3 regions of the Paenibacillus sp. FSL R5-0519 genome follow, and region 1 is predicted to be linked to each of the others. Evidence: a T-box and tRNA genes for the amino acid it is inferred to sense, from the RefSeq annotation. Region 1 holds a T-box; the other regions hold tRNA genes.

Region 1 (3,247 bases):
CATGGGGATCTTAACGTGATGGAGAAGCTTTTGGCTGTCCTTTCAGATCCGTTCGCACATTCACCTGAACAGGCTGAGTATGCTGAACTACCTGCACAATGCGATACTTCGTACCAGACTTTTTGTGGGACCTGATTGAACAGTAAGGAAGAAGAGGCTGCCTTTGGCAGCTTTTTCGTTTTTTTATTAAAATAGGCAGGTGCATTCATGTCCAACATGTTAAACAAACAACAATTGGCAGACATCCTTATACAGCTTTTAGAGCGAACTTCTTTCCGCAGGGAACAGATGCAGAACTATGTTAACCGCCTGTATGAGACCTTTAAATGGGACGGTGTACCCTATGTGGAGTGTGGAAAAGATACGTATATCGTTCGAATATACGAACGTGGTCTCGTCTCGTTAGAGAAACGAGTAAAACAGCCGGAGGAAGTCATCTATTGGCTGCTGGAGGATATTATTTTCACCGCGACGCATGTAGGATTGTTGGAAAGACATGGTGTCGATAATAAACAGACGCATCTGAACTATACAGATGAAGTGATGAAGGAACTGAACAGGGGTGTTCAGGAAGCTTTCCAGCAGATCGGTGATCCGTATTTACATTGGTATCAGACGGGTAAACGTCAGGAGTTAGAGCGTTTGGAATAAAGATAAGTGAGGTGTGTTACGTGAGCGAGCAAGATATCCATGATATTTGGTATGAGTATGCTGTATTATTTGTCGAAAAAAAGAATGAATCTGAACAGGGCTGGGCTTCGTTGAATTCGAACGAGCAGGACATTGCTGCTTTATGGCTGTTAGAAGCGGATGTCTTTAATGGCGGTTTAATACAGTTTTTCTGCAACTGGGGGGAAGAAGTATACCGTTACGCGTTACGGGCATTACATAACATTGGTGCGACTCAAGTTGTGGAGATTATAACCTCGGCATACGGCTGCATTGAGCATCTGAAAGAGGATGAAAGGCTTACTGGACTATGGGACATTCCTAAATTACTGACAAAGGAACAAGAGCACCATTTAGATGCGCTGGATCAGCAATTTTGGAACAATGAGGATCAGATCGCGGAGAAAGCCTATGGTTATTATCACGGAAAATTGAACATGATGATTATATAATCTGGTTTCAACTAAGCATCCGTTGTTCTGTTTAAGGTTTGCATACTTGGTCTTGCAATGACCGAAACGTTCGGCTATACTTGCTATAAATTGAATACATGAATCACGTTGATAGAGCGCAGTAGCGGCTTTGTCCCTGTTACAGAAAGTCAGGGGTTGATGGAACCTGATACATACAAGGGCTGCGAATTACACTCTGGAGTACTTGGGTAATGCCAAGCGGATGGGCAAACGATATATTGCCAAAAGTGGTATGGATAGCGTGTTAAGGTTATATGTTATCCATGCAATTTGGGTGGTACCACGGTTATGATAATCGTCCCTGTGTCTAATGAAGACAAGGAGGCGATTTTTTTGTGTCCAAAAAAGCCGTTCCAGCGTGTTATTTCGTAAATTAACGTAGATCATGACTGAATTTTGAGGATAGAAAAGGGGTTATACGAATGAATATTATTGATGAACTACAGTGGCGTGACGCCATTAATCAGCAGACGGATGCTGAGGGATTACGTGAATTGACTGAAACGAAGTCCGTTTCTTTGTACTGCGGTGTTGATCCAACGGGAGATAGCATGCATATTGGACATCTCATTCCCTTCATGATGCTGAAACGTTTTCAACTGGCAGGACATCGTCCAGTCATTTTGATTGGTGGAGCAACAGGTACGATTGGTGATCCGAGTGGTCGTCAGGCAGAGCGGTCATTGCAAACGATGGAGCAAGTGCAGGAGAATGTGGATGCACTGACAGCGCAGATGAAGAAGTTGTTTGTAACAGATGGGGATAATCAGGTTCGCATGGTGAACAACTACGATTGGACACACAAAATCAATGTCATTGAATTTTTGCGTGACTACGGCAAAAACTTTAACCTCAACACGATGCTGGCTAAAGATGTCGTCGCGAGCAGACTGGAAGGCGGCATCTCGTTCACTGAGTTTTCCTACCAGATTCTTCAGTCACTCGACTACCTGCACCTGTTCCAGAACGAAGATGTACAGCTTCAAATCGGCGGTTCCGACCAATGGGGGAATATCACGAGTGGTCTTGATCTGATTCGTAAAAAAGAAGGATCTGAAGCGAAGGCGTACGGTCTGACCATTCCACTTATGCTCAAATCCGATGGAACCAAGTTTGGTAAAACAGCTGGCGGCGCAATCTGGCTTGATCCGAACAAAACAACACCGTTTGAATTCTACCAGTTCTGGGCGAATACAGATGACCGTGATGTGATCAAATACTTGAAATACTTTACCTTCCTGAGCAAAGAAGAAATTGAAGCTTTGGCTGAAAAGGTAGAGACAGAGCCGCACAGACGTGAAGCACAGAAAGCACTGGCGGAAGAAATGACAAAATTCGTTCACGGCGAAGAAATGCTTGAACAGGCTAAACGTATTACAGCGGCGCTGTTCAGTGGTGATATCCGTTCCCTGACGGCAGACGAAATCGAGCAGGGCTTCAAGGAAATGCCTACCTTTGAAACGGATGGCGAAGCCAAAAATATTGTGGACTGGCTCGTGGATCTGGGTCTGGAGCCATCCAAGCGCCAGGCGCGTGAGGATGTTACCAAAGGTGCGATTTCCATGAATGGTGAGAAAATCACCGAGCTTGAATTCACGGTGTCGGCAGAACACGCCATTGGCGGTAAATTCATCATTATCCGTAAAGGTAAAAAGAATTACAGCCTGGTTAAACTTCAATCGTAGTTTTCAAGAAGTAGAACGTAACACAGACACGTATAGAGACTGCAATAGAGATACAAAGATAGCCACATATACAGGAACAAAAAAGACCGTCTTCCATCTCTGTCAGGCGACAGAGCGGAGACGGTCTTTTGTACCACGGGTCATTGCTTGACCTATTTTATTGATTAACAATCGCTGTGATCTCTTCATCCAGATCAAGTCGTACATTCTCACGGTACGCCCGGATGTTGTATTCACTGTGCAGGTAACGAAGAATCGCTTCAATCATATTGGACTCCACCAGATATTGACTACGGCCTTGAATCCAAACTTCAGCGGAATAACCGGTATCTTCTTCCCAACTCAGTTCTACGTTCACATCGGTTGGACGTACACCCTTACGTTCTGCCATATGAATACAGATTGCATTCACAATTTCAT
Region 2 (3,247 bases), 2.9 Mb from region 1:
AGTATGTAAGACCCCTTGAAGACGACGAGGTAGATAGGCTGGGGGTGGAAGTGCAGCAATGCATGGAGCTGACCAGTACTAATCGGTCGAGGGCTTATCCAATAGCAAGTGATAATTCGCATGTTTCGTTTCGAATCTAGTTTTCAGAGAACGAACTCTGAAATGTAAGCTATGCGTTTGGTGGCGATGGCGGAGGGGTTCCACACGTACCCATCCCGAACACGACCGTTAAGCCCTCTAGCGCCGATGGTACTTGGACCGCAGGGTCCTGGGAGAGTAGGACGCCGCCAAGCGAAACCCCACTGGGGTATTTTTTTTCGAAAATTGATAAGGGCCCTTAGCTCAGTTGGTTAGAGCGCACCTCTGATAAGGGTGAGGCCGGTGGTTCGAGTCCACCAGGGCCCATAGCAAGACCACTATAAGAAACAAACCAGAGTATGGGGCCATAGCTCAGCTGGGAGAGCGCCTGCCTTGCAAGCAGGAGGTCAGCGGTTCGATCCCGCTTGGCTCCACCATTCCCTGATAGCTCAGTTGGTAGAGCACTCGACTGTTAATCGAGTTGTCACAGGTTCGAGCCCTGTTCGGGGAGCCATTAAGGCCCGTTGGTCAAGGGGTTAAGACACCTCCCTTTCACGGAGGTAACAGGGGTTCGAATCCCCTACGGGTCATAGCAATACCTATTGCTTCAACAAGGGATGAGAATCCCAAAGGTTCGTCGGAGGATATACCTCGTGAGCAGCTGCTTCGCAGTCTCGAACGAAGTGAGAGTATCCCATACGGGTCATAATATGGAGGCTTAGCTCAGCTGGGAGAGCATCTGCCTTACAAGCAGAGGGTCGGGGGTTCGATCCCCTCAGCCTCCACCATATTATTTTTTAATGACGCGGGGTGGAGCAGCCCGGTAGCTCGTCGGGCTCATAACCCGAAGGCCGCAGGTTCAAATCCTGCCCCCGCAATTCACTTTCCTTGAGAAAGTATTATGGAACCGTGGTGTAGTTGGCCTAACATGCCTGCCTGTCACGCAGGAGATCGCGGGTTCGAATCCCGTCGGTTCCGCCATTTTATATATGCTTCAGGGATGAGAATCCGTTTTTGGGTTCGTCGGAGCATTCACTTCGAGAGCATAAGCTTCGCAGTCTCGAACGAAGTGAGAGTATCCCGTCGGTTCCGCCATTTTAATTTTATAAGGCTCGGTAGCTCAGTCGGTAGAGCAGAGGACTGAAAATCCTCGTGTCGGCGGTTCGATTCCGTCCCGAGCCACCATATATAACACCTGTAATACGCCGGTGTAGCTCAACTGGTAGAGCAACTGACTTGTAATCAGTAGGTTGGGGGTTCAAGTCCTCTCGCCGGCACCATGTAATCCTGGAGGATTAGCGAAGTGGCCAAACGCATCAGACTGTAAATCTGCTCCCGTACGGGTTCGGTGGTTCGAATCCATCATCCTCCACCAGTTTTTCTATGAGTCATTAGCTCAGTTGGTAGAGCACCTGACTTTTAATCAGGGTGTCGAAGGTTCGAGCCCTTCATGACTCACCATTATATGCGCGTGTGGCGGAATTGGCAGACGCACTAGACTTAGGATCTAGCGTCTTTGACGTGGGGGTTCAAGTCCCTCCACGCGCATTCTTTATTTGCGGAAGTGGCTCAGCGGTAGAGCATCGCCTTGCCAAGGCGAGGGTCGCGGGTTCGATTCCCGTCTTCCGCTCCAATATTTTGCGCCCTTAGCTCAGCTGGATAGAGCGTTTGACTACGAATCAAAAGGCCGGGAGTTCGAATCTCTCAGGGCGCGCCATTATAACTTCATACTTTGCCGGCGTGGCGGAATGGCAGACGCGCTCGACTCAAAATCGAGTGGGAAACCGTGGAGGTTCGAGTCCTCTCGCCGGTATAGATAACGGGATGTAGCTCAGCTTGGTAGAGCACCTGGTTTGGGACCAGGGGGTCGCATGTTCAAATCGTGTCATCCCGATTTTTTTATTTGCGGGTGTAGTTCAATGGTAGAACTTTAGCCTTCCAAGCTAATAGCGTGGGTTCGATTCCCATCACCCGCTTACATATTGAAAAGAAAGAGATGGTATTCACCATCTCTTTTTTTTTGCATTTATAGCATATGGATCATGAATATATACAGAGATTTCAGATGATATGAGCATGTATCCCAACCTCTTGATACATTCCCCACATTTTTAGACCTGTTCTTAGTAATTCTTGAAGTGTTCCAATGAAGAGGTTTAGTGCATCTTCGAACACTTGAATATTTTTTCTGTATCACATTTATAAAAACGCTTACAAAAATAGCTTGCGTAAATCATTAACCTGTAATACCATATCAATTAAGCGCTTAACCTTTAGGGGTAAGGCGCTTAAACTTAACGTAGATTAAGCGCTTAACCCGTAAAGGAAAGGAAGGCGATCAATTCATGAATACAATTAGATTAACGATGGCTCAGGCACTGCTTCGATATCTGGATCAGCAATATATCTCGGTTGACGGGGTGGAAACCAAGTTTGTGAAGGGAATCATCGGTATTTTTGGACATGGCAACGTAACAGGCATTGGAGAAGCGCTGGAGCGCAGTCCGGGAAGCCTGAGGTATATGCAAGGCAAGAACGAACAAGGTATGGTGCATACGGCAGCAGCCTATGCCAAGCAGAAGAACCGTAGACAGATCTATGCATGTACAACATCCATTGGACCTGGTGCTTTAAATATGATTACAGCGGCAGCTACCGCAACGGTGAACCGGATTCCGGTTTTATTGCTGCCTGGAGATAACTTTGCTACGCGGGAACCGGACCCGGTACTTCAGCAGTTGGAAGTGAGCAGTGATTACACAATCTCAGCCACTGATCCATTCAAAGCCGTCAGCAAGTACTGGGATCGGATTGTTCGTCCAGAACAGTTGATGATTGCTGCTACACAGGCCATGCGTGTACTAACCGATCCAGCAGAGACAGGAGCGGTAACACTCGCACTGCCGCAGGACGTGCAGGCAGAAGCGTACGATTACCCGGAATCGTTCTTTGCCCGCAAAGTGCATTATCTGGACCGTCGCCCCCCGGTACAAGCAGCCATTGAACGGGCAACGGAGCAGATTGCCTGTGGCAGAAAGCCACTTCTCGTTGCAGGCGGCGGTGTGTTGTACTCTGAGGCGTCCGTTCAACTCGTGGAGTTCGCCGAGGCATTTGGCATTCCGATCGCCGAGACGCAGGCGGGCAAGAGCGCAGTCTCTTGGGACCACCC
Region 3 (3,247 bases), 1.7 Mb from region 1:
TATACGGGCTGACGCCTGCCCGGTGCTGGAAGGTTAAGGGGAGTGGTTAGGGAGCAATCCCGAAGCTGTGAACCGAAGCCCCAGTAAACGGCGGCCGTAACTATAACGGTCCTAAGGTAGCGAAATTCCTTGTCAGGTAAATTCTGACCCGCACGAATGGCGTAACGACTTGGGCGCTGTCTCAACGAGAGATCCGGTGAAATTTTAATACCTGTGAAGATGCAGGTTACCCGCGACAAGACGGAAAGACCCCATGGAGCTTTACTGCAGCTTGATATTGAATTTGGGTACGATCTGTACAGGATAGGTGGGAGCCTTTGAAGCGGGAGCGCCAGCTTGCGTGGAGGCAACGTTGGGATACCACCCTGATCGTATCTAGGTTCTAACCTGGTACCGTAATCCGGTGCGGGGACAGTGTCAGGTGGGCAGTTTGACTGGGGCGGTCGCCTCCTAAAGAGTAACGGAGGCGCCCAAAGGTTCCCTCAGAATGGTTGGAAATCATTCGAAGAGTGCAAAGGCATAAGGGAGCTTGACTGCGAGACCTACAAGTCGAGCAGGGACGAAAGTCGGGCTTAGTGATCCGGTGGTACCGCATGGAAGGGCCATCGCTCAACGGATAAAAGCTACCCTGGGGATAACAGGCTTATCTCCCCCAAGAGTCCACATCGACGGGGAGGTTTGGCACCTCGATGTCGGCTCATCGCATCCTGGGGCTGAAGTAGGTCCCAAGGGTTGGGCTGTTCGCCCATTAAAGCGGTACGCGAGCTGGGTTCAGAACGTCGTGAGACAGTTCGGTCCCTATCTGTCGTGGGCGTAGGAAATTTGAGAGGAGCTGTCCTTAGTACGAGAGGACCGGGATGGACGTACCGCTGGTGTACCAGTTGTTCCGCCAGGAGCACCGCTGGGTAGCTATGTACGGACGGGATAAACGCTGAAAGCATCTAAGCGTGAAGCCCCCCTCAAGATGAGATTTCCCAGTATGTAAGACCCCTTGAAGACGACGAGGTAGATAGGCTGGGGGTGGAAGTGCAGCAATGCATGGAGCTGACCAGTACTAATCGGTCGAGGGCTTATCCAATAGCAAGTTATAAATCGCATGTTTCGTTTCGAATCTAGTTTTCAGAGAACGATCTCTGAAGCATATTCCCTGATAGCTCAGTTGGTAGAGCACTCGACTGTTAATCGAGTTGTCACAGGTTCGAGCCCTGTTCGGGGAGCCATATGGAGAGGTGTCCGAGCTGGCCGAAGGAGCACGATTGGAAATCGTGTAGGCGTCACAAGCGTCTCGAGGGTTCGAATCCCTCTCTCTCCGCCATAATAACAAGGCCCGTTGGTCAAGGGGTTAAGACACCTCCCTTTCACGGAGGTAACAGGGGTTCGAATCCCCTACGGGTCATATTAACTTCGAAAAAAGAAGTTGATTTTTACAACAAGATTATGATATGATCATAAATGTGTTGTTCGGAGGCTTAGCTCAGCTGGGAGAGCATCTGCCTTACAAGCAGAGGGTCGGGGGTTCGATCCCCTCAGCCTCCACCATATACTTTTTATAACGACGCGGGGTGGAGCAGCCCGGTAGCTCGTCGGGCTCATAACCCGAAGGCCGCAGGTTCAAATCCTGCCCCCGCAATTAACTTTCCTTGAGAAAGTACTATGGAACCGTGGTGTAGTTGGCCTAACATGCCTGCCTGTCACGCAGGAGATCGCGGGTTCGAATCCCGTCGGTTCCGCCATTTAATCTTTACATGAGGCAAACTGTTCACTACATCTGCTGTATGGCACTGATGCCCTATATAAAGTGTAAGGAATTAAGATTAGACTTTATTATGGCTCGGTAGCTCAGTCGGTAGAGCAGAGGACTGAAAATCCTCGTGTCGGCGGTTCGATTCCGTCCCGAGCCACCATTTTCAAAACAATTTAATATGCCGGTGTAGCTCAACTGGTAGAGCAACTGACTTGTAATCAGTAGGTTGGGGGTTCAAGTCCTCTCGCCGGCACCATGTAATCCTGGAGGATTAGCGAAGTGGCCAAACGCATCAGACTGTAAATCTGCTCCCGTACGGGTTCGGTGGTTCGAATCCATCATCCTCCACCAGTTTTTAGGGGCATAGTTTAAAGGTAGAACAACGGTCTCCAAAACCGTTGGTGTGGGTTCAATTCCTGCTGCCCCTGCCAATTAACTTTAAGAAATTTAACCTTTTGTGGCGATCGTGGCGAAGTGGTTAACGCACCGGTTTGTGGATCCGGCATTCGGGGGTTCAATTCCCCTCGATCGCCCCTTTGTTTTTTCATTTTTTATTGGGGATTAGCCAAGCGGTAAGGCAACGGACTTTGACTCCGTCATGCATAGGTTCAAATCCTATATCCCCAGCCATTATGCGGACGTGGCTCAGCGGTAGAGCATCGCCTTGCCAAGGCGAGGGTCGCGGGTTCGATTCCCGTCGTCCGCTCCAAAATATGGCGCCATAGCCAAGTGGTAAGGCACAGCTCTGCAAAAGCTTTATCCCCAGTTCGAATCTGGGTGGCGCCTCCAGTATATGCCGGCGTGGCGGAATGGCAGACGCGCTCGACTCAAAATCGAGTGGGAAACCGTGGAGGTTCGAGTCCTCTCGCCGGTATATTGAATAGCCCTACATGTTGCTTATGCAATGTGTAGGGCTATTTTATTTTATACAGATTTTTGTACAGTAAAGAATATTGGACTTTAATAAACATTGACGTATGATTATATTCAGTATATTGTAGATAAGTAAAGTCTTTAATTTAGAGGGAGTGAAGCAAAGTGAATAATGAAAAAAATGTATCGGATACCGATCTGTTATTTAATCTTTCTGTATGGGAAGAGGCATGGAAAAATCGTCCGAGAAGTCCAAAATATAAAAAGAAAAGCGCCCCATTTAATACAGAAGAAGCATTTGAACGATGGGCTAGGGATTATCATGTACAGTCGTTCTCTGAAGAAGGTAAGCAACGTTCTGAGCGTATTATGAATTGGATTGAGAACCAAGGTGTGGAGTTCGAGGGATTATCCATTTTGGACATTGGAGCTGCTTCGGGCATATTCACCATTCCTTTTGCAGAGAAGGGAGCAATTGTGACTGCAGTTGAACCATCTGAGTTGCTTGTCTCCCTGATGAAAGAGACGATACCTACAGCTCTTGAATCTAATATCGAAATCGTTAAAGAACGGTATGAGGAAATCGCCATTGAAGATAAGGGCTGGGAGAAGAAATATGATTTTGCATTT

The links. The T-box of region 1 lies ahead of tyrS (tyrosine--tRNA ligase). A T-box ahead of a tRNA ligase gene usually reads a tRNA of that ligase, here a tRNA-Tyr.
Region 2: it has a tRNA-Tyr gene. The T-box ahead of tyrS (tyrosine--tRNA ligase) is inferred to sense a tRNA for this amino acid. The anticodon was not compared.
Region 3: it has a tRNA-Tyr gene. The T-box ahead of tyrS (tyrosine--tRNA ligase) is inferred to sense a tRNA for this amino acid. The anticodon was not compared.

The regions. Positions count from the first base shown of each region.
Region 1 is NZ_CP150234.1:2,568,659-2,571,905, forward strand. It holds gene MKY73_RS11765 (YdiU family protein) at 1-135, shown strand, start outside; gene MKY73_RS11770 (Imm63 family immunity protein) at 208-651, shown strand; gene MKY73_RS11775 (DUF4375 domain-containing protein) at 672-1,121, shown strand; T-box leader at 1,221-1,448, shown strand; gene tyrS (tyrosine--tRNA ligase) at 1,565-2,827, shown strand; gene MKY73_RS11785 (YxcD family protein) at 2,985-3,247, opposite strand, start outside.
Region 2 is NZ_CP150234.1:6,262,706-6,265,952, reverse strand. It holds rRNA gene MKY73_RS28265 (23S ribosomal RNA) at 1-102, shown strand, start outside; rRNA gene rrf (5S ribosomal RNA) at 177-293, shown strand; tRNA gene MKY73_RS28255 (tRNA-Ile) at 332-405, shown strand; tRNA gene MKY73_RS28250 (tRNA-Ala) at 440-515, shown strand; tRNA gene MKY73_RS28245 (tRNA-Asn) at 517-592, shown strand; tRNA gene MKY73_RS28240 (tRNA-Glu) at 597-668, shown strand; tRNA gene MKY73_RS28235 (tRNA-Val) at 791-866, shown strand; tRNA gene MKY73_RS28230 (tRNA-Met) at 883-956, shown strand; tRNA gene MKY73_RS28225 (tRNA-Asp) at 982-1,059, shown strand; tRNA gene MKY73_RS28220 (tRNA-Phe) at 1,188-1,263, shown strand; tRNA gene MKY73_RS28215 (tRNA-Thr) at 1,283-1,358, shown strand; tRNA gene MKY73_RS28210 (tRNA-Tyr) at 1,368-1,453, shown strand; tRNA gene MKY73_RS28205 (tRNA-Lys) at 1,464-1,539, shown strand; tRNA gene MKY73_RS28200 (tRNA-Leu) at 1,546-1,626, shown strand; tRNA gene MKY73_RS28195 (tRNA-Gly) at 1,637-1,711, shown strand; tRNA gene MKY73_RS28190 (tRNA-Arg) at 1,719-1,795, shown strand; tRNA gene MKY73_RS28185 (tRNA-Leu) at 1,813-1,891, shown strand; tRNA gene MKY73_RS28180 (tRNA-Pro) at 1,899-1,972, shown strand; tRNA gene MKY73_RS28175 (tRNA-Gly) at 1,984-2,054, shown strand; gene iolD (3D-(3,5/4)-trihydroxycyclohexane-1,2-dione acylhydrolase (decyclizing)) at 2,424-3,247, shown strand, end outside.
Region 3 is NZ_CP150234.1:823,390-826,636, forward strand. It holds rRNA gene MKY73_RS03515 (23S ribosomal RNA) at 1-1,078, shown strand, start outside; tRNA gene MKY73_RS03520 (tRNA-Asn) at 1,145-1,220, shown strand; tRNA gene MKY73_RS03525 (tRNA-Ser) at 1,224-1,315, shown strand; tRNA gene MKY73_RS03530 (tRNA-Glu) at 1,325-1,396, shown strand; tRNA gene MKY73_RS03535 (tRNA-Val) at 1,464-1,539, shown strand; tRNA gene MKY73_RS03540 (tRNA-Met) at 1,557-1,630, shown strand; tRNA gene MKY73_RS03545 (tRNA-Asp) at 1,656-1,733, shown strand; tRNA gene MKY73_RS03550 (tRNA-Phe) at 1,829-1,904, shown strand; tRNA gene MKY73_RS03555 (tRNA-Thr) at 1,925-2,000, shown strand; tRNA gene MKY73_RS03560 (tRNA-Tyr) at 2,010-2,095, shown strand; tRNA gene MKY73_RS03565 (tRNA-Trp) at 2,102-2,175, shown strand; tRNA gene MKY73_RS03570 (tRNA-His) at 2,205-2,277, shown strand; tRNA gene MKY73_RS03575 (tRNA-Gln) at 2,300-2,374, shown strand; tRNA gene MKY73_RS03580 (tRNA-Gly) at 2,379-2,453, shown strand; tRNA gene MKY73_RS03585 (tRNA-Cys) at 2,460-2,533, shown strand; tRNA gene MKY73_RS03590 (tRNA-Leu) at 2,540-2,618, shown strand; gene MKY73_RS03595 (methyltransferase domain-containing protein) at 2,783-3,247, shown strand, end outside.